Linked DNA regions of Tsuneonella mangrovi. The protein of the gene in region 1 interacts with the protein of each later gene in a pairwise test. Links are inferred from orthologs where the notes say so. Each region holds a gene or a part of one and is shown in the gene's direction. Other genes may lie near its edges.

Evidence for each region.
Region 2: the proteins of gyrB (region 1) and gyrA interact in binary tests that used the Escherichia coli proteins (3 or more experiments, as listed by UniProt). The link is inferred for Tsuneonella mangrovi from one-to-one orthologs.

The regions. Positions count from the first base shown.
Region 1 is NZ_CP022889.1:2,024,885-2,039,867, forward strand. Bases 5,860-8,963 are described here. They hold gyrB (DNA topoisomerase (ATP-hydrolyzing) subunit B), read left to right. Parts: upstream 5,860-6,199; coding sequence 6,200-8,728; downstream 8,729-8,963. Other genes in these bases: CJO11_RS09905 (M20/M25/M40 family metallo-hydrolase), read right to left, coding at 5,860-6,091; CJO11_RS09915 (bifunctional metallophosphatase/5'-nucleotidase), read left to right, coding at 8,801-8,963. Also shown: CJO11_RS09885 (TetR/AcrR family transcriptional regulator), read left to right, coding at 1-111; CJO11_RS09890 (kinase), read right to left, coding at 112-915; guaA (glutamine-hydrolyzing GMP synthase), read right to left, coding at 965-2,539; CJO11_RS09900 (class I adenylate-forming enzyme family protein), read right to left, coding at 3,099-4,670; more of CJO11_RS09905, read right to left, coding at 4,667-5,859; more of CJO11_RS09915, read left to right, coding at 8,964-10,555; CJO11_RS09920 (TetR/AcrR family transcriptional regulator), read right to left, coding at 10,568-11,200; CJO11_RS09925 (DUF1295 domain-containing protein), read right to left, coding at 11,280-12,080; CJO11_RS09930 (1-acyl-sn-glycerol-3-phosphate acyltransferase), read right to left, coding at 12,077-12,700; CJO11_RS09935 (carboxyl transferase domain-containing protein), read right to left, coding at 12,764-14,371; CJO11_RS09940 (alkylphosphonate utilization protein), read right to left, coding at 14,382-14,687; CJO11_RS09945 (isovaleryl-CoA dehydrogenase), read right to left, coding at 14,684-14,983. UniProt on the Escherichia coli protein: DNA gyrase negatively supercoils closed circular double-stranded DNA in an ATP-dependent manner to maintain chromosomes in an underwound state.
Region 2 is NZ_CP022889.1:225,054-240,244, forward strand. The notes cover bases 297-3,608. They hold gyrA (DNA gyrase subunit A), read left to right. Parts: upstream 297-618; coding sequence 619-3,408; downstream 3,409-3,608. Other genes in these bases: CJO11_RS01095 (hypothetical protein), read right to left, coding at 297-315; CJO11_RS01105 (TauD/TfdA dioxygenase family protein), read left to right, coding at 3,405-3,608. Also shown: more of CJO11_RS01095, read right to left, coding at 1-296; more of CJO11_RS01105, read left to right, coding at 3,609-4,247; CJO11_RS01110 (lysoplasmalogenase family protein), read right to left, coding at 4,235-4,882; methylenetetrahydrofolate--tRNA-(uracil(54)-C(5))-methyltransferase (FADH(2)-oxidizing) TrmFO, read left to right, coding at 4,984-6,336; CJO11_RS01120 (EF-hand domain-containing protein), read right to left, coding at 6,337-6,798; CJO11_RS01125 (hypothetical protein), read right to left, coding at 6,845-7,501; CJO11_RS01130 (pilus assembly protein TadG-related protein), read left to right, coding at 7,593-8,915; CJO11_RS01135 (TadE/TadG family type IV pilus assembly protein), read left to right, coding at 8,912-9,364; CJO11_RS01140 (TadE/TadG family type IV pilus assembly protein), read left to right, coding at 9,370-9,816; CJO11_RS01145 (pilus assembly protein), read left to right, coding at 10,045-11,943; CJO11_RS01150 (TadE/TadG family type IV pilus assembly protein), read left to right, coding at 11,940-12,527; CJO11_RS01155 (TadE/TadG family type IV pilus assembly protein), read left to right, coding at 12,524-13,213; CJO11_RS01160 (pyruvate dehydrogenase complex E1 component subunit beta), read right to left, coding at 13,224-14,585; pdhA (pyruvate dehydrogenase (acetyl-transferring) E1 component subunit alpha), read right to left, coding at 14,587-15,191. UniProt on the Escherichia coli protein: A type II topoisomerase that negatively supercoils closed circular double-stranded (ds) DNA in an ATP-dependent manner to maintain chromosomes in an underwound state.

The DNA.
Region 1 (14,983 bases):
ACCTTGCTGCAACACCTGACGCTGTTCGAAAGCGGGCTCGACAGCGCCGCGCGCGAGCGGATCAGGGGCGCGATCGAGCGGATCGAGGAGCGGGTGGCCGAGGCGGCCTAGCTATCGGTCGCGGTGGCGGCTCCGCATCGGAGTTCGCATTTCATCGAGATCGATCACGATATCGGCAGGCTCGTCGGCGATCATACTGCGGGTGATTCGCTCGTAGTGCGCCACGAAACGCGACAGCTGCTGCCGATCCATTGCGGGGCTTGCCAGATCGCCTTCCTGTTCGGCGCGCCACCGCTCGACGATTTCGAACCCCGGTGCGCGAAGGAATAACTGCAAATCCACGCGCGCGAACAACGCCGCATAATCGCCAGCGAGGCGATCGTTGACCCAGCGCCGCCAGGTCCCGTCCGGATCTTCATTGTGCTCGAGCGCATTGACCGGCTGTGCGAGGTCGGTAGGGGCTTGCGGCTGTGCGCCGATACACCAGCCCTCGAGCAGCACGACATTGAAGGGCGGCAGCAACGCAACCGGATCGGCGCGATCGTCGCGCGCCTTGTCGAACCTCGGCATCTTGACCTGCCCCTCTCCGGCGGTCAGCGCATCGAGCGTTTGCTGCAGCAGCGCGACATCGTGGGTGCCCGGCACCCCGCGTGTGGCCAGCAGCGGATGGACTTCCCGCGCGAGCGCCAGTCGCTCGGCGCGGGTGAGGTAGAAATCGTCGAGTGCGAGGACAGCGGCGCGAAGCCCTTCTTTGCCAAGCAGCGAGGCGAGGCGTGCAGCCATCGTCGTCTTGCCCGATCCCTGCGCACCGGCGAGCCCGATGACAACCGTGCGACCAAGGCTGGCATGGCATTCGGCAATGGCGATTGCGACCGCCCGGTCAACCTCATGCCATTTCGGCGATACCGATTTCATCAGGTCGCCCGTCGAGCCAGACGGCGCGTAGCGCGGGCCGGGTGCCCGATTATTCCCACTCGATCGTGCCGGGCGGCTTCGACGTATAGTCGTAGACCACCCGGTTGATGCCCTGCACTTCGTTGACGATGCGGGTCGCGCAGCCGGTGAGGAACGCCGCGTCAAATGGATACACGTCGGCCGTCATTCCGTCGGTGCTGGTCACCGCGCGCAAGCCGCAGACGCTGTCGTAGGTGCGATAATCGCCCATCACGCCCACGGTTTTGACCGGCAACAGCACCGCGAAAGCCTGCCAGATTGCGTCGTAAAGCCCCGCCTTGCGGATTTCGTCGAGGTAGATCGCATCGGCCTTGCGCAGGATGTCGCAGCGATCCTTGGTGACTTCGCCTGGGATGCGGATCGCGAGGCCCGGGCCGGGGAAGGGGTGGCGGCCGACGAACAGATCGTTGAGGCCGAGCTCGCGGCCCAATGCGCGGACCTCGTCCTTGAACAGCTCACGCAGCGGCTCGACCAGCTTCATGTTCATCCGCTCGGGCAGCCCGCCGACGTTATGGTGGCTCTTGATCGTGACGCTCGGCCCGCCGGTGAATGAAACGCTTTCGATCACGTCGGGGTAGAGCGTGCCTTGCGCGAGGAAATCCGCCCCGCCGAGCTTGTTCGCCTCTTCCTCGAACACCGCGATGAATTCGCCGCCGATGAACTTGCGCTTCTTTTCAGGGTCGGTGACCCCGGCGAGGCCCTTCATGAAGCGCTCTTCGGCATCGACCACCACCAGCGGGATGTTGTAATGGTCGCGAAACAGGCTCTCGACCTGCTCGCGCTCGTTGAGGCGCAGCAGCCCGTGGTCGACGAACACGCAGGTCAGCTGGTCGCCGATCGCTTCGTGGATCAGGATCGCCGCGACCGAGCTGTCGACCCCGCCCGAAAGGCCGCAGATCACTTTTCCATCGCCGACCTGCTGGCGGATTTCGGCGACCTTGGTCTCGCGATAGTGCGCCATCGTCCAGTCGCCGGCGAGGCCGCAGACGTGATGGACGAAGTTGGCGATCAACTTGCCGCCGTCGGGGGTATGCACCACCTCGGGGTGGAACTGGGTGCCGTAGAACTTGCGTGCCTCGTCGGCGATCACCGCGAATGGTGCGCCGTCGCTGGTGGCGACGATCTCGAACCCGGGGGCGAACTGAGTGACCTTGTCGCCGTGGCTCATCCATACCTGGTGGCGCTCGCCGACATCCCACAGCCCGTCGAACAGCGCGCACGGCTTGGTGACGGTGATGTAGGCCCGGCCGAATTCGCCGTCCCATTCGCCGTCCTTGCCCGGTTCGACCCGCCCGCCGAGTTGGTGGCTCATCACTTGCTGGCCGTAACAGATGCCGAGGATCGGCAGCCCCGCTTCGAACAGCATCTGCGGTGCGCGCGGAGATCCTTCTTCGGGCACCCCGGCGGGAGAGCCGGAGAGGATGATCCCCTTGGGCTTCAGTCGGGCAAAGGCTTCCTCCGCCTGGTTGAACGGAGCGATCTCGGAATAGACCCCGGCCTCGCGGACGCGGCGGGCGATCAGCTGGGTCACCTGGCTGCCGAAGTCGACGATGAGGATGGAATCGGGGAGGGAGGACTGGTCCATGCGCCGGTGCGTTAAGCGCGGCGGCGCATAAGGTCCAGCGGATCGAATGCAGGTTTCCACGCGTGCGCTGAATCTCTGCTCATGCCCCCGGATCGGTAGCAACGCCGCTGCAATGGCCCGGTCGGATCGAGCGGCATCCGGGGAAGACCTTCGATTACGCTGACGCGCGCGATGCAACTGTGCAGTTTCGCGCAAGTCGCGCGACAAGCGTCGGGCCTAATGGCATGATAAAAAGAGATATATGCCCTGATCCGGTGGATTTTTGCGATTGCAAATCATGCAAGTATGTTGCTCTATACGCAACATCAGGCGCTTTTTTCGCATTTGTCTCTGCGTTAGCCGCCGCCTATCTGCGCTCTCGAGCCGGGCTGAGGTTGTCCTCTCCCCCCCTTGATGCCCAGCCCGGTCAATAAATCGGCTTGCAACCGCGTCCCCCCCAAGGGTTGCCAGTCGTAATCGCCACCGCACACAGAGGCGGCACGGCGAAAAGAAGCGGAGCGGCGACAACCCTCCCCCCTTGTAGGTCGCCGCTCCGCTTTCACTTTCCCGAAATTGCTAGCTACGCGATCTCGATCGCCGAGGCCCGTTCGCGGAGCTCGGTCTTGAGCAGCTTGCCGATGTGGCTGCGCGGCATTTCGTCGATCGCCAGCAGGCGCGAAAGCCGCTGGGTCTTGCCGAGCGTGGCGTTGACGTCGGCCATGATCGCATCGAGCGCGCTTTCGGCGACGCCGTCTGCGAGCCGCACGAAGCCGACCGGGGTCTCGCCCCAGCGGCGGCTTTCGACACCGACCACCGCGGCTTCCGCCACCCGCGGATCGGTCTCAAGCGCGGCCTCCAGGTCGCTGGGATAGATGTTGAACCCGCCCGAGATGATCATGTCCTTCGCTCGGCCGACCAGCTCGACGAACCCTTCGGTGTCGATCCGCCCGATGTCGCCCATCCGCTGCCAGGTTTCGCCGGTCGCGGGATCGGTCCAGTATCCGTCGCGCGTCTTGCCCGGCTGGTTCTTGTAACCGCTCATCATCGTGCCGCTGCGGCCGACCAGGTTGCCGGGTGTGCCGGGAGCCACGGGGTTGTCTTCGTCGTCGAGCACCATGAGCTCGCTTCCGGGGGCGGGGCGGCCGACGGTGTGCAGCTTTTCGGGAAATTCGTGGCACGCAAGCAGGCAGACGACGCCGCCTTCGGTCATCGAATAGATTTCCGTCAGCGCGCCGGGCATCCGGTCGAGCACCTGCCGTTTGAGTTCTGCGGAGAACGGTGCGGAGGTGCAGTACTTGAGCTTCATCGCCGACAGGTCGAATTCGTCGAACGCCGGCTCGTCCATCAGCCGTTGGTATTGCACCGGGACCAGCATCGTCACGTTGCTGCGATCGGCAGATGCGTATTCGAGCCAGCGCACGGTGTTGAACTTGCCCATCACCCGCACCGTCCCGCCCGACAGCAGCGGCGGCAGGAACGCGACCATCGTGGTATTCGAATAGAGCGGGGTCGAGGCGATCGAGACCGCTTCCAGCCCTTGCGCGGCAAAGCTCGATGCGGTGCTGGCGAACTGGCGCCAGCGCATCAGGTGCGAATGGACGATGCCCTTGGGGATGCCGGTGGTGCCGCTCGAATAGATGATGTTGAACGGGTCTTTCTCGTCCGGCTCGAACGGAGCGGCCCGGGTGCCCGTCGGGGCCATCCACGCGTCGAGCTCTTCGTCGAGCACGATGTGGTCGAGTCCGGGCATGAAATCGCTGCCCAGTTCGGCCAGCTTCGCCCTGTCGATGAACAGGTGCCGTGCCCCACTGTCGGATGCCATACCTGCGAGCTGTTCGGCACTGGCGCTGGTGGTTAGCGGGGCGGCCACCCCGCCTGCGCGCACCGCAGCGAGGAACACCAGCGCGTAAGCGATGCTCGAATAGCCGAGGATCGCGACCGATTGCCCGCGTTCGAGCCCGGTTTCCTGCAACCTTGCAGCGATCCGTTCGACCCGGTCGCCGAGTTCGCCCCAGGCCAGCTCGCCGTTCTCGTCGCGCAGGGCAGGCTTGTCGGGCTGCACGGCGGCCCAGTCCGCGATCACTTGCGGGAACGAGCTGAACGGTTCGGCCAGCCGTGCGCCGATCGCTTCGGCGCTCAAATCAGTACTCATGGATTGGCCAGCTCCTTGACCAGTGCATAAAGATAGTCGCGCGCGGTGTAGACCGCCTTGACCTCGACCCGCTCGTTCAGGCCATGGACGCCGTTGCCATCAGGGTCGCCCCAGATGCTCGGCACCCCGTAAGTCGGGATGCCCGCGCCGCCGGTATAGACCCCGTCGGTCGCCCCGGTGGACATCGTCGGCACGACCGGCACGCCGGGGAAGTACTTCGCGGCGAGCTTCTCCATCGGCCCGATCAGCGTGGGATCGAGAGGCGGGTTTACCGCAAGCGGCTTGCCTTCGCGGCGATAGGTGATCGCAACGCCGGGATCGTCGATCAATTTCGTCAGCGTGTCCTTGACCTCGGCCGGGGTGTGGCCCGGGAAGATCCGGCAATTGACGTTGGCGGTGACGTGTTGCGGCAGCGCGTTCACCGCGTGCCCGCCTTCGATCATCGTCGCAACGCAGGTCGTGCGCAGCATCGAATGGAGCGCCTTGTCCTTGTTGACCACCGCCATCGCCTCGGCATCGTCGAGGTTCTTGGTCAGCGCGACCATTGCCTTGCCGATCGCATCGGGCCGCATCGCCCCGGCCTTGGTGAAGAACGCGCGGGTGGTGTCGTTGAACTCGGCCGGGAATTCATAGCCGCGCACTCTCTCGAGAGCGTCGGCCATTTCGTATAGCGCGTTGTCGGGCTTGGGTTGCGAGCTGTGCCCGCCCGGGTTGGTGGTCGTCAGGGTGTAATCCTGGTAGATCTTTTCGCCGACCTGGATCGTCTCGACCAGCAGGTGTCCCTTGCCGTCGGTACGCCCGCCACCGCCTTCGTTCAAGGCGAATGCGGCGTCGATCAGCGGCAGCTTGTTGGCTGCAAGGTACTCGGCGCCGTTGAACGCGGTATCGGTCTCCTCGCCGCAAGTCAGCGCCATCTTGACGGTGCGTTCGGGTTTGTACCCGGCCTGTGCGAAGCGGATCAGAGTGTCCGCCCAGACCGAAGCCATGTATTTGTCGTCGATCGTGCCGCGCGCGTAGTAGTAGCCGCCTTCCTCGATCAGCTTGAACGGGTCGCGCACCCAGTCGGAACGCTTGGCGTTGACCACGTCGATATGCGCCAGCAGCAACATCGGTTCGAGCGTTTTCGAAGTTCCGGGATAGACCACCACGATCCCGCCCTCCTTGGGGTGGTCGGGGACAGAGAACAGCGTGATCGCGTCCTTTGGGATGCCCGCGGCCTCCATCCGGGTGGCGATCTGCTGCGCCGCGATGGTGCAATCGCCGCTGGCGATGCTGGTGTCGGTCTCGACCAGTTCCTTGTAAAGTCCGAAGAATTGCTGCTGATCGGGGCGCAGCGGACCCATCTGCCCGGTCGGCACCTGCGCCGCGACCGGCGCCGCGGCCATCGCGGCGGCTGCCGCAGCAAGAATCGAACCCTTCATTGCGTCTCTCTCCCGGTATTTTGCCGCCCCAATTCAGCAGGTTTGACCTGTGGATGGAAGGGGTCTGTGCGGCTTCCTAATCCGGCCTTCGGTTCCTATATACTGGTCATGGACGAGAACACCGCAAACACCCCCGGAAACGAGCCGAAAAAAGGCGAATACGGCGCAGACTCTATCAAGGTCCTCAAGGGCCTCGATGCAGTGCGCAAGCGGCCCGGGATGTATATCGGCGATACCGACGATGGATCGGGCCTTCACCACATGGTGTTCGAGGTGTCCGACAACGCGATCGACGAAGCGCTCGCGGGGCACTGCGACCTGGTGCTGATCGAGCTCAACGCCGATGGTTCGGTTTCGGTCGAAGACAACGGCCGCGGCATCCCGGTCGGGATGCACAAGGAAGAGGGCGTTTCGGCGGCCGAGGTCATCATGACCCAGCTCCACGCGGGCGGCAAGTTCGAGAACACGTCCGACGACAACGCCTACAAAGTGTCGGGCGGGCTTCACGGCGTGGGCGTCTCGGTGGTCAACGCGCTCTCCGAATGGCTCGAGCTGACCATCTGGCGTGACGGTAAGGAGCACTGGATGCGCTTCGAGCACGGCGACGCGGTCGGCGCGCTCAAGATCGTCGGCGATGCCCCGCCGGTTGCCAGCAACGGCGACGAAAGCGGGCTCAAGAAGGGCACCCGCGTGACCTTCATGGCCAGCACCGAGACGTTCAAGAACGTCACCGAGTTCGATTTCGAAAAACTCGAACACCGCTATCGCGAGCTGGCATTCCTCAATTCGGGCGTGCGCATCCTGCTGCGCGATAATCGGGGCGAAGAGCCGCTCGAGCACGACCTGTTCTACGAAGGCGGGATCGCTGCGTTCGTGAAGTACCTCGATCGCAACAAACAGCCGCTGGTGCCCGAGCCGATCTCGGTCAGCGCGGACAAGGACGGCATCGCCATCGACGTCGCGCTGCAGTGGAACGATTCGTACTACGAAAACGTGCTCTGCTTCACCAACAACATCCCCCAGCGCGACGGCGGCACGCACCTCGCCGCGTTCCGCGCCGCGCTCACCCGCACGCTCAACAACTATGCCAGCGCGTCGGGCCTGATGAAGAAGGAAAAGGTCTCCCTTTCGGGCGAAGACATGCGCGAAGGGCTGACCGGGATCGTTTCGGTCAAGCTGCCCGACCCAAAGTTTTCGAGCCAGACGAAGGACAAGCTGGTCAGCTCCGAAGTGCGTCAGCCGCTCGAAAGCCTGATGGGCGAGAAGATGACCGAGTGGCTGGAGGAAAACCCGGCCGACGCCAAGGCCATCGTCCAGAAAATCATCGATGCCGCCGCTGCCCGCGAGGCCGCGCGCAAGGCCCGTGAAATGAGCCGCAAGGGCGCGATGAGCGTCGCCAGCCTGCCCGGCAAGCTCAGCGACTGCCGCGAACGCGATCCCGCGCTGTGCGAGCTGTTCCTGGTCGAGGGCGATTCGGCGGGCGGATCGGCCAAGTCGGGGCGCGACAGCAAGTATCAGGCGATCCTTCCCTTGCGCGGCAAGATCCTCAATGTCGAGCGTGCACGGTTCGACCGGATCATTTCGTCGCGTGAAGTCGGCACGCTGATCCAGGCGATGGGCACGGGCCTGCGCGACGAGTTCAACCTCGAGAAGCTGCGCTATCACAAGATCGTGATCATGACCGACGCGGACGTCGACGGCGCGCATATCCGCACGCTGCTACTCACCTTCTTCCACCGCCAGATGCCCGAGATCGTCAAGGCCGGGCACCTGTTCATCGCCCAGCCGCCGCTGTTCAAGGTGAGCAAGGGCCGCAGCGAGGTCTACCTGAAAGACCAGGGCGCGCTCGATCGCTACCTCGTCGACGCCGGGCTCGCGGGCCGGGTGCTGGAGACGCGCGGCGGCGCGCGCTCGGGCGAGGACCTGCGCACGCTGGTCGAACACGCCTTGCGGCTGCGCAACCTGCTGGCGTTCATTCCGCGCAAGTACGATTCGGGGGTGATCGAACAGCTGGCGTTGGCAGGGGCGCTTGCGCCAGGGCTCGACCGGGCCGCCCGCCAGGCCGCTCTGGAGCAGGCTGAACACCGATTGGGAATGGGTGATCCCGAAGGCAAGTGGTCGGCCGAGCTGCTCGAAAGCGGCGCAGTCCACGTCTCCCGGCTGTGGCGCGGCGTAACCGATGTCCACGCAATCGACGCCAAGTTCCTCGACAGCGCGGAAGCGCGCAAGCTCGACCGGCTGGCTTCGGAACAGGCCGATGCGTTTACCGAACCCGCCCAGCTGGTCCGTAGCGGTGCCGAACCGGAACCCGAAACGGGTGACGACAGCGAAGGCGAGGACGAAGCGATCGTCGCCCGCGAGGGCGCGATCACCCGGCCGACCGAATTGCTCGATGCAGTGCTTGTCGCCGGGCGCAAGGGCCTGTCGATCAGCCGCTACAAGGGGCTGGGCGAGATGAACGCGGAACAGCTATGGGAGACCACGCTCGACCCGGAAAACCGCGCGCTGCTGCAGGTCAAGGTCGAGGATGCCGACGTCACCGACGAGATCTTCACCCGGCTGATGGGCGATGTCGTCGAACCGCGACGGGAGTTCATCCAGGACAACGCGCTCAACGTAGCCAACCTCGACGTGTAGGCGGCTGCGGGTTCCCGCAATCCACCGCAAATTGACTTGAACCGGCATCCGCGAGGGTGCATCGCGCGGGCTATGTTTCGTCAATTGCTCGCGATTCCGCTCGCGCTCGGCCTCGCGGCTTGCGCAACCGTCCCCCCGCACACCGCCAGCGCGCCGCCGCCCGACCAGCCGGTGACGGTGCGGATCGTCGGGATCAACGATTTCCACGGCAACCTCGAGCCGCTGAAGCGCCCGCTCGACCTGACGGACGGGCACGGCGGCGAGCAGACCGTCTATGCCGGCGGTGCGGCGTGGTTCGCCTCGGCGGTCGAGAAGACCCGCGCGCAAAACAAGGATTCGATGGTCATCGCTGCGGGTGACCTGATCAGCGCCAGCCCGCTGATCAGCTCGCTGTTCCTCGACGAGCCGACCATCGGGGTGATGAACCGCATCGGGCTCGAATACAGCGCGGTCGGCAACCACGAATTCGATCGCGGGTGGAAGGAATTGAAGCGCCTGCAGATGGGCGGCTGCGAGAAGAACACGCTGCGCCAGCCGTGCGCGGTCGAAAACCCGTACAAGGGGGCGCAGTTCGAATACCTCGCGGCCAATGTAGAAATGCCCGACGGTTCGACGCTGTTTCCGGCTTACGCGATCAAACGCTTTGGAAGCGGCCCCGACGCAATTGCCATCGGAGTGATCGGGCTGACCTTGCGCGATACCGCCAACATCGTTTCGCCGACGGGTGTGAAGGGCCTGACCTTCACCGACGAGGCGACGGCGATCAACAAGGCGGTCGCGACGCTTGAGACCAAGGACGTCGACGCGATCGTCGTCGCGATCCACCAGGGCCTGGTGCCCGAACCGGGTGCCGACTTTACCGGCTGCGGCGCGATCTCGGGCGGATTGCGGCCGATCCTCGAACGGCTCGACCCGCGGGTGAACCTGGTGATATCCGGGCACACCCACCGCAATTACGTGTGCAACTTCGCGACGGTCGATCCCTCGCGCCCGTTCATTGTCAGCCAGGCCGGCTACGGCGGGACCGAGATCACCGACATCGCGATGACGATCGACCCGGCCAAGCGCACCGTTCTGTCGATTACCGCGAAGAACATTCCGGTCCAGAGCCCCAGCCCGGCCGCCGGGCCGGAGCGCCCGCTCGACCCGAATTTCGCCGCTTTCTCGCCCGATCCGAAGATTGCGGCATATGTCGCCCAGTACGCGGCTGCCGCGCGCGACGTCACCAATCGTCCGGTCGGCAAGGTTTCAGGACCGGCGCTCAAGCGCGGCTACGAAAATCCGCTCGGCGACCTGATTGCCGACGCACAGCTCGCCGCGACGAAGGATGCAGGGGCGCAGGTGGCGTTCATGAACCCAGGCGGGATCCGCTCCGACTTGATGCCCGCAGCCGACGGTTCGGTGACCTTCGGCGATATCTATGCCGTGCAGCCGTTCGGCAACACGCTGGTGACCGAGAACCTGACCGGCAAACAACTGCTTGCCATGCTCGAGCAGCAATACGCCAATCCCGACGGGACCGAACTGGCCAACGTGATGTCGGTATCGAAGGGTTTCACCATGACGCTCGATCCGTCGAAACCGATCGGGCAGCGGGTGGTCAGCGCGGCGCTAGGCGGCGAGCCGATCGATCCGGCGGCGACCTACCGGGTAACCATGAATTCGTTCCTTGCCAGCGGGGGCGACGGGTTCACGGTGTTCGAGCAGGGCACCGATCCGGTGGTCGGTCCGCTCGACGTCGACGCGATGGAAGCCTACCTCGAAACACCCGACGGCAAAGCGCGTCAGCTGCCCGCTGGCGGGCGAGTGACTGTGCTCGGCCAGTAAGCGCCCTGGGGGTCAGGCCGCGCTGATCCGGGTGACCCCGGCAGCGCCGCGATCTTCGCCAGAAAGCCCGTCGAACAGCGTATCGACGATCGTTGCGAGCTTGGCCTCGCTCAAACGGTCATCGAGGTACACCAGAGTTTCGGGCATCGTGTAGACATGCACCATCTGGTTGATGAGCGAGAGAGCTTCGTCGATCTGCAAACCGGGGAACGCGCCATCGGCCTGTGCCTGTGCGATCAGTTCGCAAAGGTAGTGGTCGGCAAGGTCGACATAGCTTTCGACCCGCGTGAAGTGGTTCGCGCCGAGTTCGCACTTGGTCTCGAAAGCTGCCGGGTTTTCCCGGTAGCGCGAGCGGGTCAGCCGGAACCGGCGGACGTAGAATTCGAACATCTTGCGCTTGGGCGGAAGGTCGGTTGCGAGCACTTCCTCCATGATCTTGATGTGGTCGGCGTACCATTCCTCGAGGATCGCATCGACCAGCTCGATATCTTCGGCAAAGTGTGCCTCGACCCGCGCCCGCGGCACACCGGCGGCACTGGCGACCTGTCCGATCGAGACGGCCTCGCCGCGCTCTTCGACCAGCCGTTCGGCTACCGCCACCAGGCGCGCACGCTCGTCACCGTGACTGAGGTCGATTGAGTTCACCGTAGGCTCCCGTCGGTCTTCCTGCGGCCCAATCTAGGGATTGCAGGGCGAGCCGTGAAGACCCCCGCGGGAGTTTCGTTCAGCGTTTGCGCGGCGGCCAGGGGATGAACCCGCTGGTTCGCTCGACATAGGCGGCGTAGTCCGGGCGCTTGCGGACCAATCCGGCTTCGAGCAGCGGCTTGCCCGACCAGCGGGTGAGCGTGAATGTCAGGAACAGCGGCCCGACGACGGTCCACGCCGCGACCGTCCAGCTGACCGATGCTGCCACCAGCCAGATGCCCCACCATGCGCAGGCATCGCCGAAATAGTTGGGGTGGCGGGTATAGCGCCAAAGTCCGCTGTCGAGCACCTTGCCGGCATTGGCGGGATCGGCGCGGAAGCGAACCAGCTGCAGGTCGCCGACCCACTCGAAATAGATGCCGACGAGGAAAAGCGCGATCCCGGCCAGTGCGAGCGATGGCACGTCGGGGCGATCGCCGGCCGCGATGATTCCCGCCTGCGCGGGCGAGGATACGAGGAACAGAAGCACAGCCTGCCCAAGCCAGACTTTGGTCAGCGCGGCAAACGCGAAGCGCCCCTTCTCGCGGTCTTTGCGCAGGATCCGTTCGTAGCGCGGATCCTGCCCTTCGCGGTGCCAGCGGCGATAGAGGTAGATGCCGAGGCGGAAGCCCCATGCGCAGGTCATCGCCAGCAGGATCGTGGCAAGCGCGCTATCGTGGCTGCCGGGGCCATGGAGCCAGCTGGCGATTGCCATCAGCGCCATGCCCGTGCCCCAGAAGCTGTCGACGAACGAAACATCGCCGATGCGCACCGAAATCGCCCACAAGACCAGCACTATTGCAACGAGGATCGCCGCATTGATCATCAGCAGGTGGATCATTCGCCTCCCTCCCTTACCAGTCGCTCGGCCTGCGCTTCGAGCACCTTGAAGCGTTCGTAGTCGGGTAGTTTCGAGCGCATGAAGTGCGCGATTTCAAGCAGAGTCTCGCCGAGGCTGCCCTTGGGCCAGATTGGCGGGCCGAAACCCAGCACCATCCGTTCGTTGCACACCCACGCCGGCACGATCGGCACATTGGCTGCGCGGGCGATATGGTAGAAACCCGATTTCCAGCTGCCGTCGGTGGTGCGCGAACCTTCCGCTGCGATCACCAGTGCGAGCTTGTCGCGCTTTGCGAATACTTCCGCCACCTGGTCGACGTAGTTGGCGCGCTTGGTCCGGTCGATCGGAATCCCGCCCATGTCGAACATGAAACGGCGCATGATGCCCTTGAACAGCGTGTGCTTGCCCATGAAGTTCGGCTCGATGCCTTCCTCGGCGGTCGCGCCGATGAAAAACACGAAATCCCAGTTCGAGGTGTGCGGTGCCCCGGCGATGACGAACTTGGGCAAGTCGGGCAGGTGCCCGTCGATCTTCCAGCCTTTCCAGCGATAGAGCGCCATGATGATCCGCCGCACGATGCGCGAGGCGATCGTTCGCTTGCGTGGCGACTGTGTCGGCAAATCCCTCTCTCCCCGAAGCGGGGCTTCGCACGAGCCTGCCGCGCAGGCAAGCGCGAGAGGGCGTTACATCCGAAAAACCCCGAAGGCGGGGCGCTCGGCGATCGGCGCTTCGAGCGTCGCGGCGAACGCGAGGCCGAGCACGTCGCGGGTCTGCACCGGGTCCACCACTCCGTCGTCCCACAGCCGCGCGGTGGCGTAGTAGGGATTGCCTTCGTCTTCGTACTTCTGGCGGATCGGGGCCTTGAACGCCTCGGCTTCTTCCGGCGTCCATTTGTCCGCGTCGCGGTGGACGGTCGCAAGGACCGATGCGGCCTGCTCGCCGCCCATCACACTGATGCGCGCATTGGGCCAGGTGAACAGGAAGCGCGGGCTATAGGCACGGCCCGCCATCCCGTAATTGCCCGCGCCGAAGCTGCCGCCGATCACCACGGTGATCTTGGGAACGGTGGCGGTAGCAACCGCGGTCACCAGCTTCGCGCCGTGTTTGGCGATCCCTTCCGCCTCGTACTTGCCGCCAACCATGAAGCCCGAGATGTTCTGCAGGAACAGCAGTGGGATACGGCGCTGGCAGGCAAGCTCGATGAAATGTGCGCCCTTCTGCGCGCTTTCGGAAAACAGCACGCCGTTGTTGGCGAGGATCGCCACCGGTATCCCCCAGATGTGCGCGAAGCCGCACACCAGCGTGGAGCCGTAGTGCGCCTTGAACTCGTGGAACTCGCTGCCGTCGACGATCCGGGCGATCACTTCGTGCACGTCATAGGGTGCGCGCACGTCTTCGGGGATGAGGGCGTAGAGGTCTTCGGGGTCGAACTTTGGCGGGCGCGGTTCGCGCAGATCGATGTCTTTCGCAGCGCCGGTGTTCGCGCCGAGATGCGACACGATGTCGCGCACGATGGTGAGCGCGTGTTCGTCGTTTTCGGCCAGGTGGTCGACCACGCCCGATTTCTTCGCGTGCAGGTCGCCCCCGCCCAGATCCTCGGCGCTGATTTCTTCGCCCGTCGCGGCCTTCACCAGCGGCGGACCGGCAAGGAAGATCGTCCCCTGCTCGCGCACAATCACCGTCTCGTCGGACATCGCGGGCACGTAAGCACCGCCCGCAGTGCAGCTGCCCATAACGCAGGCGATCTGCGGGATGCCGAGCGCGGACATGTTCGCCTGGTTGAAGAAGATTCGCCCGAAGTGCTCGCGGTCGGGGAATACCTCGGCCTGGTAGGGCAGGTTCGCGCCGCCGCTATCGACCAGGTAGATGCACGGCAGACGGTTCTCCTGCGCGATCTCCTGCGCGCGCAGGTGCTTCTTGACCGTCATCGGGTAGTAGCTGCCACCCTTCACCGTGGGATCGTTGCACACGATCATCGCCTGCCGGCCTGAGACACGCCCGATCCCGGCGATCATCGAAGCGCCGTTGACGTCGCCCTCGTACATGCCCGTAGCGGCGAGCTGGCCGATCTCGAGGAACGGCGAGCCCGGATCGAGCAGCCGCTCGACCCGATCGCGCGGGAGCAACTTGCCGCGCGAAACGTGCCTCTCGCGATGCTTCTCCGGCCCGCCAAGCGCGGCTTCGGCAACCCGTGCGCGCAACTCGTCCGCAAGGCACTTGTTGTGCGCGAACCGCGCCTTTGCTTGCGGATCTTCGCGGTCGAGTTTGGAGGTGAGGACGGGTGCAGTCATACTTGGCGCCTCAACGCTTCTTCACGAACTCGGCGCGCAGGACGAGGCCCTTGATACCGGGATACTTGCAGTCGATCTCTTGCGGATCGCCCGTGAGGCGGATCGACTTGATCAGCGTGCCCTGCTTGAGCGTCTGGCCCGCGCCCTTGACCTCCAGGTCCTTGATCAGCGTCACCTGGTCGCCATCCGACAGCAGGTTGCCGACCGCGTCGCGGACTTCGACCTTGTCCTCTTCGGCTTGCCGCGCGGCCAGTTCGGAAGCCGGCATCCATTCGCCGGTCACTTCGTCGTAAACGTATTCTTCGTCGTCGCTCATCCCGCTGCTCCGATCAACTCGCGACCGATCAGCATCCGGCGGATCTCGTTGGTCCCCGCACCGATGTCGAGCAGTTTGGCGTCACGCAGGTAACGCTCCACCGGCCAGTCCTTGGTATAGCCCGCTCCGCCCAGCGCCTGCACCGCTTCGGCGGCGACCTTGAACGCGTTCTCGCTCGCCAGCAGGATCGTGCCCGCTGCGTCGAACCGGGTGGTCTGGCCTGCGTCGCACGCCTTGGCGACGGCGTAGGTGTAGGCGCGCGCCGATTGCAGCGCGACATACATGTCCGCGACCTT
Region 2 (15,191 bases), 1.8 Mb from region 1 along the record:
CGCCTGGTCCTGCGCCTTGACCCCCACGTTGTAAGTCAGTTGTCCGGCAATGAGCTTGTCGTCATCGGTCGAGGCAGTGGCGACGACTGCCGGCAGGTCGGCCTTCAGTTCGGCCGGGTCAGCCCCGCCTTGCAGCTTTTTGACAAACGGCTGGTATGCGGCAACGAACGGCTTCGAATAGTCGGGCTTTGCTTCCTTGTCTTTCTTTGCGTAGGCCGGGGTCGCGGCGGCGGTAAGGACCACTGCGGTTCCGGTAGCGAGCGCAACTGCCATGCCGATGCGCGAAACACTGCGGCGCAGGATATTCGAGGACATCAATTCTTCTCCCGTGGGTGGATAGGTTTGCAAGCCCGCAGGGGGTGCAGGCCATAGGTCCGAGCGCGCTACTGCCGCGTTCGACCGAACATTGCAAATCCATTGCTATCTATCCGCTGAATGCCCATTGAACATCACTGAAAGCATCCCGTCATCGCAAGGCTGCGCCGAGCGGCACGCAAGTGTGGAAAACGGCGCGATTTTGCCCCTCTGCAGACCTCGAAAACTGGCCACCAATGGGCCGTTGGCCTAGGCTCAAACCATATCCGGCGCCCTGTGCGCGAAACTGTCAGAAAACATACCTTGAGCGACGAAACCGAAACCCTGAACCCGCCTGCCCCGTCGGGGGACTACGCCCGAGTCGACATCGTCGACGAGATGAAGACGAGTTACCTCGATTATGCGATGAGCGTGATCGTCAGTCGCGCGCTTCCCGATGTGCGCGATGGCTTGAAGCCGGTCCACCGGCGCATCCTGTTCGCTAGCCAGGAAGGCGGCTTTGTCGCGGGGCGCCCATACCGCAAGTGCGCCAAGATCGTCGGCGACGTGATGGGCAACTACCACCCGCACGGCGACAGTGCGATCTACGACGCGCTTGCCCGTATGGTGCAGCCGTGGAGCCTTCGCGTGCCGCTGATCGACGGCCAGGGCAACTTCGGCTCGATGGATCCCGACCCGCCGGCTTCGATGCGCTACACCGAAGCGCGGCTGGCGCGGGTCGCCAATTCGCTGCTTGACGATCTCGACAAGGACACCGTCGATTTCGCCGACAACTACGATGGCTCGCGGCAGGAGCCGACCGTCCTCCCAGCGCGGTTCCCCAACCTGCTGGTCAACGGCGCAGGCGGCATCGCGGTCGGCATGGCGACCAACATCCCGCCGCATAATCTCGGCGAAGTGATCGACGGCTGCCTGGCGATGATCGAGAGCCCGGGCATCACCAGCGAAGAGCTGTGCGAGATCATCCCCGGGCCGGATTTCCCAACCGCGCCGCTGATCCTCGGCAAGTCGGGCGCACGAGCGGCCTACACAACCGGGCGCGGCTCGATCCTGATGCGCGCGCGGCACGAGATCGAGAAGGGGCGCGGCGATCGCGAGTCGATCGTGTTCACTTCGATCCCCTACCAGGTCGGCAAAGCGGGCCTGGTCGAGAAGATCGCCGAAGCGGCGAAGGACAAGCGGATCGAGGGCATTTCCGACATCCGTGACGAATCCAACCGTGACGGCGTGCGCGTGGTCATCGACCTCAAGCGCGATGCCACTGCCGAGGTGGTACTCAACCAGATATGGCGCCATACGCCTGCTCAGGCGAGCTTCCCGGCCAACATGCTGGCAATCCGCAGCGGCCGGCCGGAAACGCTGAGCCTGCGTGACATCATCCAGGCGTTCATTCAGTTCCGCGAGCAGGTCATTACCCGCCGCACCAAGTACGAACTGAACAAGGCACGCGAGCGGGCGCATGTCTTGCTCGGGTTGGTCGTCGCGGTGTCCAACCTCGACGAGGTCGTTGCGATGATCCGCGGATCGTCCAACCCTGCCGAAGCGCGCAGCCGCCTGCTGGCCAAGGAATGGCCAATCGGGGAAATCGCGCAGTACATTGCATTGGTCGAAGCGATCGAGCCGAGCGCCGCCGAAGCGGGCGGCACGTATCGCCTGTCCGAACGCCAGGTCCGCGCCATCCTCGAGTTACGACTCCATCGCCTAACCGCGCTGGGTCGTGACGAGATCGGTGATGAACTCAAGGAGCTGGCGACCGCGATCGAGGAGTACCTCTCGATCCTCGCAGACCGGGTGAAACTCTACGGCGTAATGCGCGAGGAGCTGGAGGAAATCCGCGACACCTACGCCACTCCGCGCGTGAGCGAGATCGCACCCGCTTGGGACGGGCTCGAAGACGAAGACCTGATCGAGCGCGACGAGATGGTCGTGACCGTCACTCTCGACGGTTACATCAAGCGCACTCCGCTCTCCACCTTCCGCGCACAGCATCGCGGCGGCAAGGGCCGCGCGGGGATGGCGACGAAGGAAGAAGATGCGGTTTCGAACATGTTCGTCACCAGCACCCATAACCCGGTGCTGTTCTTCTCGACTGCGGGCAAGGTCTATCGCCTGAAGGTGTGGAAGCTGCCCGAGGGAGGCCCGACCACGCGCGGGCGGCCGATCGTCAACCTGCTTCCGTCGCTCGACGATGGCGAGACGATAGCGGCGGTCCTTCCCCTGCCCGAAGACGAGGATACCTGGGGTGCGCTGTCGGTGGTGTTCGCCACCGCCAAGGGCAGCGTGCGACGCAATTCGATGGACGCCTTCGCCAACATCCCGTCTAACGGCAAGCTGGCGATGCGGTTCGAGGAAGGATCGGCCGACTACCTGATCGGGGTCGCGCTGCTCGATCCGACCGATGACGTGCTGCTCGCCAGCCGCAATGGCAAGGCGATCCGCTTTGCCGGAGAGGACGTGCGTGAGTTCACCAGCCGCACCTCGACGGGGGTGCGCGGCATGAACCTGAAGGACGGCGACGAGGTCGTTTCGCTATCGATCCTGCATAAGGTCGGCACCGAATCCGAGGAACGTGAACAGTACCTGCGGTTCGCACCTTGGAAGGCCGACAAGGAAGGTGAACCCGATCTTTCGGCTGAACGCTTCGCCGAATTGGCGGAAAAGGAACAGTTCATCCTGACCGTGTGCGCCAACGGTTATGGCAAGATGTCCTCGGCCTACGAATACCGCCGGATCGGGCGTGGTGGCCAGGGCATCACCAATATCGACAACATCAAGCGCAACGGCCCGGTCGTGGCGAGCTTTAACGCGACACAGGCCGACCAACTGATGCTGGTGACCGACCAGGCCAAGCTGATCCGCATCGGGCTTGATAGCCTACGTGTGATCGGGCGTAGCTCGGCGGGTGTCAGGCTGTTCGATGTTGCCGAGGGCGAGCAGATTGTCAGTGCGGTGCGGCTGGACGAGCAAGAAGAGCCGGAAGACGAGGCCGAAGAGGCGGTCGTCGAAGAGATGGTGGGGCGCGATAGCGAGCAAACCGAGCCCTACACCCCGCCGCAGAGCGACGACGACATGGAAGGCGGCGGGAACTCGTGACCATCACGGTCGTGCCATCGGGGAAGGCCTGCGGCGCAACCGTAACCGGCGTCGACCTTGCCGGTCCGCTCGATAGCGCGACGATTGCTGCGATCCGCTCGGCATGGCTCGAGCACTTGGTGCTTGCGTTCCCCAACCAGCGGATGGACGACGACGCGCTGGAACGCTTCACCCTGGCGATGGGCGGGTTTGGCGAAGATCCGTTCTTTGCCCCGATTCCAGGGCGGAAGCACATCGCCGCGATCCGCCGCGAGGCCGACGAGACCGCGCCGCTGTTCGCGGAAAACTGGCACAGCGACTGGAGCTTCCAGGACCATCCGCCTGCGGGAACGTGCCTGTTGGCGATCGATGTGCCACCGACGGGTGGCGACACGCTGTTCGCCAACCAGGTCGCAGCGTGGGAGGCCCTGCCCGAAGCGCGAAAGATCGAGATTGGCGAGCTCGTAGCGATACATTCGGCGCGCTACGCCTATGCGCCAGACGGTACCTACGGCGCGAAGGACAAGGGCCGCTCGATGGATATTCGGCCCGGTGAATCCGCGATGGAAACGCGGCTGCACCCGCTGGTTCCCGCCCATCCCGAAACCGGCAAACGCGCGTTCTTCTCGACACTGGGCTACATTATCGGGATCGACGGAATGGCGCAGGAAGACGCCCTCCCCCTCTTGCGCGAGCTGCAAGCCTGGCAGGGCGGCGAGCGGTTCGTCTTTGCCCAGAAGTGGGAGCCGGGGATGCTGGTGATGTGGGACAACCGTTCGGTGCTTCACAAGGCGACTGGCGGCTATGAAGGATACCGGCGCGAACTGCACCGCACGACGATTGCCGCCTACGCTGCGTGATCGCGCCTCAAGCCGCGGATTACCCCCGTGCAGATCATCAACTGGCCCGTGTAGTAGATCGGCCAGATCAGCCACCCGGTGACCGTTTCGGGCAAGACTCCGCCCAGCCGCGCAAAGATCAGCCAGTCGGAGACGACGAACAGCACGGCACCGATCCCGACGCGATATCGACTGAACCGGCTGAGCCATGCGGTCGCGGCCATTCCCCCCAGCGCAAATGCATAGACCGCGACGCCGGGATCGAGTGCCAGCATCCATGAGACAAGCGGCGTCATTACCAGCAGCGCCAGCGCCGCGCCGCGCTGCGATCCAGTCGGGCCTATGCGGCAATTACGCCAGTAGAGCGCGATGGCGAAAAGGTGTCCTGCAAAGAACAGTGCTCCACCGATGACGGTATCGAGCTCCATTGCGACATCGCCCGCCGCCCCCAACGCCATTACCAGCGCCAGCAGCAGCCCGTCGGTCGTGCGCTTTCGCTGGAGCGCGTAGGGCACCAACAGGCCCACCGCGAGTCCCTTGATGGCCATCGCATAGACACCGCCCTGGAGCGTTACCGGCAAGGTGAAAAAGGCGATCGCCGCAGCAATGCTGGCAAGCAGCCAGGGTCGGTTCTCGATCAGGGGGTGTCTCGACACGGGTGCAATGCTCCTCCTTGCAACCGAGTGCCGCAATCGGACATCGTGCGCAATCGCTTGGCGCTTGCCGGGCGGGGATAGCGCGCCTAGTCGGGCAGCCCATGAATCACGACGTCCACATCATCGGCGGCGGCTTGGCCGGAAGCGAGGCAGCGTGGCAGCTCGCGCGGCGCGGATTCAAGGTGCGCCTGTCCGAGATGCGCGGCAGCGGTGAGATGACTCCTGCGCACCAAACAGATGGCCTGGCTGAGCTGGTCTGCTCCAACTCGTTCCGATCCGATGATGATGAGAAGAATGCAGTCGGCTTGCTGCACCACGAGATGCGGCGATTGGACTCGATCATCATGCAAGCAGGTGAAACCGCGCGTGTCCCGGCCGGTTCGGCGATGGCTGTCGATCGCGACGTGTTTTCGGCCGGGGTGCAGCGCACGCTGGAAGAACACCCGAACCTCACCATCGTGCGCGAACGGGTCGATGCCCTGCCCGCTTCCGGACTGACGCTTGTCGCAACCGGTCCGCTGACCGCGAAGTCGCTTGCCCAAAGCATCGCCAATGCGACCGGCGAGGACAGCCTCGCGTTTTTCGATGCAATCGCCCCGATCGTCCATCGGGACTCCATCGACATGGATGTGGCATGGTTCCAGAGCCGCTGGAACAAGGGTTCGGGCAAGGATTACATCAACTGCCCGATGACCCGCGAGCAGTACGCAGCCTTCGTGCAGGGCCTACTCGACGGCGAGAAGACCGAATTCCGCGAGTGGGAGGCCGACACCCCCTATTTCGAGGGGTGTATGCCGATCGAAGTCATGGCGGCGCGCGGACCCGAGACCTTACGGTTCGGCCCGATGAAGCCGGTGGGGCTCGACAATCCGCGCGATGCGACGCCCGAGTTCCCGCAAGGACGCTGGCCATATGCCGTGGTCCAGTTGCGGCAGGACAACAAGCTCGGCACGCTGTGGAACATGGTCGGCTTCCAGACCAAGCTCAAATACGGCGCGCAGGTGGAGCTGTTCCGCACGATTCCGGGCCTTGAAAACGCCGAGTTTGCGCGACTTGGCGGGCTACACCGAAACACCTTCATCAATTCACCGCTCGTCCTCGACCGCCAGCTGCGCCTGAAGGGTGCCGATCACATTCGCTTCGGCGGGCAGATTACCGGGTGTGAGGGGTACGTCGAAAGCTCCGCAGTCGGTTTGTTGGCGGGGATGATGATCGCAAACGAGCTGGCGGGCACCGAGTGGAGCCCTCCCCCGCGCACCACCGCAATGGGCGCGCTGCTGGCGCACATTACCGGCGATGCTGAATCGGATAGCTATCAGCCGATGAACGTCAATTTCGGGCTGTTCCCGCCGCTTCACGAGGTGAAGAAGAAGGCGCGCAAGGAGGCCTACACCGATCGGGCGAAGGCCGATTTCGGCGCATGGCTGGAAGCGATGGACGCCGTTCCCGCCTGATCAGCACTTGCAGGTTGGCTTGCCTTTGGCCGGTTTCGTCGCAGTCGTCGCGAATTCGGCTTGGGTCAGCTCGCCATCGTGGTTCTTGTCGGCCTTGTCGAACCGCTCGGCGGTGACGTGGGCCCATTCCTCGAACGTGAGCAGGTTGTCCCCGTTCGTATCGAGCTTGCGAAAGGCGTCCGAGCGGGTCGAGAGCATCTCGTTACGGGTAATCTTGAGGTCGCGGTTGCGGTCGTAGCGGAAGAAGCGCTGCTGCTCGCGCGTCAGTCCGCTCGCTTCGGGCGGAGTTGGCCCGTGGACATCGCTGGCAATATCTGTCGGCAGGTCGCTCGGATCGGGGATCGGTGGTCCGACCATAGGCGGCGGCGCGCCTTGTTCAACCGCTGCCCTGCCCTGCCACCAGAACAGGCCGATCCCGGCAAACACAAGGGCGAGCACCGCACCCAGGACGAGCCTGTTCATGCGCCTGATTCTCCGGCCGATTGTGCGATCGAGCGGCCATCATAAGCTATCGTCCGAACAAGCCAACCCGCAACGCGAGCATCGCGCCGCTGCGGCCCTCCATGAGCGGCCTCCCGTTTGCCAGCGAGCGGGTTGCAAGGGATTCGAGGATGGCAAGCCCCCGCAGCTGCCTGGGCAAGCGCTTCGGTCGGTCGAACTCGGTTGCAAGAGCGCGTGCTAGGTCCCGTTCCTCGCCGTTCCCGGTGTGCAGGGCGAAGTCTGCCAGTGTCCAGCGTTGTGCGGCGCGCACGCAATCAGCGGCCCATCGATCCATCGCGGCGAGGCGCGCCAACGCAGCGAATGCTTGCGCCCGCCCCTCTGCGAACCGCGCGATAGCGGATTTCGGAAGCGGCGCGTCACCGAGCAATTCCTCCCAAGCATCGACCATTGCCAAGAGCACACCTTCCTGCCCTGTCCAATGTTGGCCAAACGCAGCGAGCAATGGTTCACCCAGCGCCCGCTCCGATGGCTTCAGCCGAAGCTGGTCGCGCCACCACGCCAGCCGCATCTGCGCCAGCAGCGGTTCGCTCGCCTGAGCCACCAATGCTGCGAGCCGTGCATCGAGCGCGAACGCAGCACTTGCTGCCGGCCGGAGCTGGCCGTCCATATAGGCCAGCGCGAGGTTGCGCTCAGGAGGCAGTGGTTCGTTCAAGAGCTCAGGCATTGACGGTCATATTCGATTAACCCTGTTGTTTTGCATCTCGCAAACCCAACTTCTCTAGGGGGTTATCTCCAATCTTGTGCCTGAGGTAGAGATGATCGCCAAATTCAATCGACGGATGCGCGCCCTTGCCAAGAGCACTTCGGGCAACGCAACGATGATGACGCTGTTCGCCATGCCGGCATTGATCGGGGCGACCGGCTACGGCGTCGATACAGCGCAATGGTACATGATGCAGCGCGAATTGCAGCACGCGGTCGACCAAGGGGCGATCGCGGGTGCGTGGTCGCTGGCCTACAAGGATACCGGATCGAGCTACCAGAACCGGGCAACGCGCGAATTCAACGCGAACCTTCAGGTCACCAACGGCAAGGCTGCAACGCCCGACATCCAGCTTGCGTCCTATTCGGGCGGGACCGACAACTCAGTTGTGGTCAGCTCGTATGTCGATGTGGAACTGCCGTTTACCGGTATGCTGATGAACCGCACCAGCCGGATCTATGCCAAAGCCCAAGCGGCCTACAAGGAAGGCACCGATCACAAGGCATGCCTGCGCACGCTGAAGAAAAACGCTTCCGGCACCTTCACGATCGGCAACGGTGCGACGGTTATCGCAAACTGCGGCGTGATGGCGATCTCGTGCGAGCCCGGGGCTGTCCAGTTCGACCAGAACGCCACCATCGACATCAATACGTTGACCGTTTGCAACCAGGACGCAGCCGACGTTTCATCGAACTTCACTGGCAACCTCGTGGTCGATCAGTCGATCGGCAATTACACCAACGACCTGTTCGCCCCGCCTGTGCCGGATGACGAGCCGAGCAAGACCTATGCCTGCTCGAACGGCAATCCCAAGCAGGCCAATCCGACGCCTGGCCTTTATGCCGATGGCATCGTGGTCAAGTGCAATACCACGTTCGCTTCGGGCATATATTACGTGAAGGGCACGCTCGACCTGACCGCCAACGCGGTCGTCGCCGGCTACAAGGTAATGTTCGTCCTGCTTGATGGCGCGAGCCTGAAGCTGGGTGGCAGCGGCGCAAACGGCACCGGCAACGACACCAATGTAAAGAGCTCGCTCAACCTCACGCCGATGCAGTCTTCGGACCTGCTCGCGGCCGGGTACGATTCCGACTTCGCCAGCAAGTACGAGAACATGCTGATCATCTCGGACAACTCGGATATCGAGACGAGCAATATCATCAACGGTAACGCCAACACGCATATCCAGGGCAAGATTCACTTGCCCAAAGGAGACATGACCGTGAACGGTGCTGCGCAGGCTGCTGACGGCCTGTGTTTCCAGATCACGTCCTACACGATCAAGGTGAGCGGTGGCGCCTACCTCCAGACGTTGTGCGACGATAGCGAGACCAATTCCATCAATTCGATCCCCGGCGTGAGGCTGGTGGCATGATCGCGCTGGTGCGCCACCTGAAGCGCAGCCGCACGGGAACGATGGCGGTCGAGACGGCGCTGGTCGCGCCGATCCTGGCGATGATGGCGATCGGCATCTTCGAGGTCGGCACGCTGGTGTCGCGCCAGCAGGAACTGCAGAGCGCCGCCAACGAAGCCGAATCGATCATTATGGCCGCTTCGGCCGGATCGGGCGTGAGCTCTACCAAGCTCAAGGATATGCTTGCAGCATCGACACAGATCCCGGCTTCGGACATTACACTGGCGGGAAAGTATCGCTGCGGAAACTCATCGCAGCTGTATGATTCCGCATCGAGTTGCTCGACCGGGCAGCAGGTCTACCAGTTCGTGCAGGCAACCTTCACCGGAACCTACACCCCGACATGGGCGAACTACGGGATCTCCAAGCCGATCAACTACTCGGTAACACGCCTGGTGCAGGTGGGGTGATGGCCATGCGCAAGATTTTCCGTGCCTTCCGGACCGATCGCCGCGGGGCTGCGCTGGTCGAATTCGCCCTGCTCGCCCCCGCCTTTATCGGGCTGCTGGTCGGCACGGTGATGGTCGGGTTCTATGTCCAGAACTACAACGCGGCGCGTAACATCCTGGCTGATATGAGCCGGTTCGCGATGGTCGAATACCAGCGCGGAGACAAGCTCGACGCTTCCGCCTTGCAGGCACGCGCGGTCTATGTCGCAACGAGCGGCAAGTACAATCTCGATCCGGGCTCGCTGAACGTGACGGTCACGCCAGTCACTACGCAAGTCGACGGCGTGAAGCAGATGCTGGTCAAGCTGAGCTACAAGCCGCCGTTCAATATCCCGCTGGTCGGCCAGGTTGCCCCGTCGATCAACTATCAGCGCGATATCTACATGTTCGATCCGAACTCGACGGTTTCCTGATCCTCAATTCTCGCGATCGTTGGCGGTCTGCGTACTGCGATTTCGCGGTGCAAACAACGCGCACGCCTTTTACCCTGCCCAGGGTTTAATCGCAGGAAGCTGCAATATTAAGTCAAAGAAATCGTTTAACAACAGTATGTTGTTGGCATCGCGTTCGATCACTGAATAGGTCTGGTTAACCTTCTTCGTTCGCGATGCGGACACGCGCGCGCGGGTATGTGCGATGGTGTGAAGGAAGATCGCACCTCGTCTCCGGCAAACTGGAAGGGATTCCTCCAGCGGCTTGCTCGCGACACTGCGGGCAATACGCTGATGATCATCGCTGCCTCGATCGCGCCGCTGGTGGCGATGGTCGGCGGCGGGGTTGATCTTGGCCGTTCCTATCTTGCCCAGGCCCGCCTGCAGCAGGCTTGCGACGCCGGCGTGCTCGCGGCACGCAAGCGCCTTGGTTCGCAAGCAGTCGTGACAGGGGATATTCCGACAGATGTCGCCGATACCGGCAACCGGTTCTTCAACGTCAATTTCGTTTCCGGCGCATATGGCACCAAGAACCGTACATTCGCGATGACGCTCGACACCAACTACGCGATTTCAGGCCACGCGACCGTCGATGTGCCGACGCTGATCATGCAGGCATTCGGGTACAACAACGTGCCAGTGGCGGTGGACTGCCAGGCGCAGATCAACTTCCCCAATACCGACGTGATGATGGTGCTCGATGTCACCGGGTCGATGAACCAGACCAATCCGGGCGACTCGATGTCCAAGATCGACGAGCTCAAGTCCACCGTGCACAGTTTCTACGACCAGTTGCAGGCATCGGCCGCTGCCGGAACGCGAATCCGCATCGGGTTCGTGCCCTATTCGACCAACGTCAACGTCGGGGCGCTACTCGCAGACGACTGGGTAACGAACACGTGGACCTACCAATCGCGCGAATCGATCCCCACCGGGCAAACCGTCGGCAAGCAAACGGACACTACCCCCTTAGTCTACGTGTCGGGCACCAAGACGACCAGCAACGTTTCGACCTACTCGGCCAACCTGGCCGACGGGGTCTATTCTTGCCAGGACAAACCGAGCGATACGGTGACCGTGACCACCAAGCAGATTGGAAGCTCGACGGAGAACTGGGCCGGTCCGCCATCCGGTACCGCGACAGTCAAGACTTACCAGCAGACCACCAACGGCACGACCTATTCGACAGTGCTGGCCGGAACCCAGTGCACGGTCGTCGCAACCCAGATGACCAACTACGTCGAGGCTTACAACGCGGTCACCCATCCGGCGTACGTCACGACATTTTCATGGCGCTACAAGCCCATCACGATGGATGTCTCCGATTGGCGGAATTCGTCGAACGGGTGCATGGAAGAGCGCGATACCTACGAGATTTCCGACTATTCGAACGTCGACCTGAGCAAGGCGCTCGATCTCGATATCGATCGGGTGCCCGACCCGACAGATCCTTCCACCCAGTGGCGGCCGGAATATCCCGGAGTGATCTATGGTCGGTCGAAGAAGTATGACGGCAGCGGATCGTTCACCACCCAGCAAGTTATCACGACCGACGAATACGTAAATCCGGCCCAGCTGGGCACGGCTGCCTGCCCGCCCCCGGCGATGAAGCTTACGCAGCTGACCTCCACCCAGCTCGACAACTACCTCGCGAGCCTCAAGGCGCAGGGAAGCACGTATCACGATATCGGCATGATCTGGGGCGGACGGCTCATCTCGCCAACCGGACTGTTCGCGAGCGAAAACGCCGATGTCAGTCCGTCGTCACCGACCAGCCGCAACCTCATTTTCCTGACCGACGGGATGACCGAGCCCTACGACCTGAGCTATTCGAGCTACGGCTTCGAGCCGGTGGATCAGCGCCGCTGGTCGCCATCCTCCCCGATGACCTTGAAGCAGACGGTCGAGGCGCGCTTCACCTACGTGTGCAACGAAGTGAAGAAGAAGAACATCACCGTTTGGATTATTGGCTTCGGCACTACGCTCAACCCGATCATGAAGGATTGCGCGGGCCCCGGGCACTACTTCGAAGCAGCGGATGCGACCGAACTCAACGCCACGTTTGCGACCATCGTCAATAACATGAGCGACCTGCGGATTCAGAAATGAGGGCGCTTCGCAACCTGTTTGGCGATAGCCGCGGTGCCGCACTTGTAGAGTTTGCGCTGGTCGCTCCGGTGCTGCTGCTGATGGTCCTCGGCATGTTCGAGATGGGCTACAACTTCTATATCCAGTCGCAGCTCCAGGGTGCCATCCAGACAGCCGCCCGAGCCTCGACGATCGAGGGTGCGACGCAAACCTCCAGCCAGATCGATGCCCGGGTCACTAATGCCGTGCACATGCTCAAGCCCGATGCGACGGTGACGTTTTCGCGGCGCGCCTACACCGACTTCAGCGACGTCCACCAGCCGGAAGATTACACCGACATCGACGGGGACGGCATGTGCGACAACGGCGAACCGTTCGAGGATGCCAACGGCAACGGCGTCTGGGATGCGGACCGCGGCGTTTCCGGAGGGGGAGGCGCGCGCGATGCGGTACTCTACATCGTGACGGTGACATATCCCCGCGCCTTCGGTGCAGCCAACTTCGTCGGCCTGTCCCCGACGTTCACGACCCAGGCAAGCACCGTGCTGCGTAACCAGCCCTATGCGGACCAGTATGTGCCGGCCAAAGTGGGGAATTGCCCATGAACGCTGTTCGCAAGCTTTTATCGCGCCTGCGCAAATCGCTCTCGGGTACCGCGGCGACCGAATTCGCGCTCGCGGCCCCGGTCCTGCTTACGGCGGGCCTGTGGGGTGCGGAATCCGCCAACCAGGCGCTCCAGCAGATGCGGGTCAACCAGATCGCAGTGTTGATCGCCGACAACGCCTCGCGCGTGGGCGAAAACTCGCTGCTAGGCGAGACCAAGATCTACGAAAGCGATATCGACGACCTGCTCTACGGCGCAACGGTCCAGGGCGGAAATTCGTTCGACCTCTACAACCACGGGCGGGTGATCCTATCCAGCCTCGAGGTCGTGCCGAACACTGACAGCGATCAATACATCCACTGGCAGCGCTGCGCGGGTATGAAGCATTTCGCATCGACTTACGGCGTCGCGGGCGACGGGCTGAGCAGCGCGTTCCCTGGCATGGGACCAGCGGGCCAGGAAATCACCGCCGACAAAGGCGAGGCAGTGATGTTCGTCGAGGTGGAGTACGATTACCAGCCGATAATTGGCGCGGCATTCACCACCGCGAAAGAGCTGCACGCGATCGCCGCCTTTAACGTGCGGCAGAATCGCGACCTCACGCAAGTCTACCAGCGCGACACCAACAATCCGGCTCCGGTCGCCAGCTGCGACCAATACAATGGAGCATCGGCGCTGGTCAGCTAACGCGGCCAGCTCAATCGCGGTAGCACACCTTCCTGGCAGCGGCGGCGATCTTCTCGGGGTTGATCAAGGCCTGTGCTTCGAGGTTTGCAGCGTATGGCAGCGGCACGTCCTCGTCGGTTACACGCAGCACGGGCGCATCGAGGTGGTCGAAGCCCTGCTCCATGCACAGTGCGATGACTTCCGATGAAATCGAACACGTCGGCCAGCCTTCTTCCGCCACGATCAGGCGATTGGTCTTGGCGAGGCTTGCCAGCACGGTTGCGGTGTCGAGCGGGCGCAGCGTGCGCAAATCGATCACTTCTGCCGAAATGCCTTCCCCGGCGAGCGTCTCGGCGGCTTCGAGTGCGAAGCCGACGCCGATCGAATAGCTGACGATGGTCACGTCGCTGCCCTCGCGCACGATCCGCGCCTTGCCGATCGGCAGCACGTAGTCGTCGATGTCGGGGATCTCGAAGCTGCGCCCATAGACCAGCTCGTTTTCGAGGAACACTACCGGGTCTTCGCAGCGGATCGCGGCCTTCATCAGGCCCTTGGCGTCCGCCGCGTCATATGGCGCAATCACGATGAGGCCGGGAACGCTGGCGTACCACGGGCCGTAGTTCTGGCTGTGCTGCGCGCCGACCCGGCTCGCCGCGCCGTTTGGGCCACGGAACACCACCGGGCAACGCATCTGCCCACCCGACATATAATTGGTCTTGGCCGCCGAATTGATGATGTGGTCGATCGCCTGCATCGCGAAGTTGAACGTCATGAACTCGACGATCGGCCGCAGGCCGCCCATCGCCGCCCCGGTACCGATCCCGGCGAAGCCGTATTCGGTGATCGGGGTGTCGATCACCCGCCGCGGGCCGAACTCGTCGAGCAATCCCTGCGTGACCTTGTAAGCGCCCTGGTACTGCGCGACCTCCTCGCCCATCACGAACACGCGGTCATCGGCGCGCATTTCCTCGGCCATCGCATCACGTAGCGCTTCGCGCACGCTGATCGAGACCATTGCGGTGCCTTCGGGCACTTCGGGATCGCGAGCGAGCGACGGCGCAGGTGCGCGAGCGGCGGCGGGTTCCGGAGCCGGTGTGTTTGGCTCAGCAACAGGTTCAGGCTTTGCTGCAGGCGCGGGAGCGGCCTCTTCGCCCTCCCCCTGCAACGTGGCGATCACTTCGCCGACCTTCACGTTCTCGGTCCCTTCGGGCACGACAATGCTGCCGATCGTGCCTTCGTCGACCGCTTCGAATTCCATCGTTGCCTTGTCGGTCTCGATCTCGGCGAGGATATCTCCGGCGGAAACGGCGTCGCCTTCCTTCACCAGCCACTTGGCCAGCGTACCTTCCTCCATTGTCGGAGACAGCGCGGGCATCTTGAGGTCGATCGCCATCTCAGTAGCTCCCCACCAGCACGTCGGTGTAGAGCTCGGCCGGGCCCGGTTCAGGTGAATTCTCGGCAAAATCGGCGGCTTCGGCCACGGTCGCGCGGATGCGCTTGTCGATGTCCTTGAGCTGGTCTTCGGTCATGCCGCGTTCGATCAGTTCCTTCTTGGCGCGCTCGATCGGGTCGTTGTGTTCGCGCTGGTCCTGCACTTCTTCCCGGGTGCGGTATTTCGCCGGGTCGGACATCGAGTGACCGCGATAGCGATAGGTGTTGAGCTCGAGCAGGACCGGGCCATTGCCTTCGCGCGCGTGCTTGAAGGCCACTTCGGCCGCCTGACGCACTTCGAGCACGTCCATCCCGTTCACGTCCATTCCCGGGATACGGAACGCGGTGCCGCGGCGATAGAACTCGGTTTCCGCGCTCGAGCGCTTGACCGCGGTGCCCATCGCGTACTGGTTGTTCTCGATCGCGAACACGATCGGCAGCTTCCACAAACTGGCCATGTTGAAGGTTTCGTAGACCTGGCCCTGGTTGGCCGCGCCATCTCCGAAGTAGGCGAGGCAAATGCCACCGTCGTCGCGGTACTGGTGCGCGAGCGCCAGCCCGCCGCCGA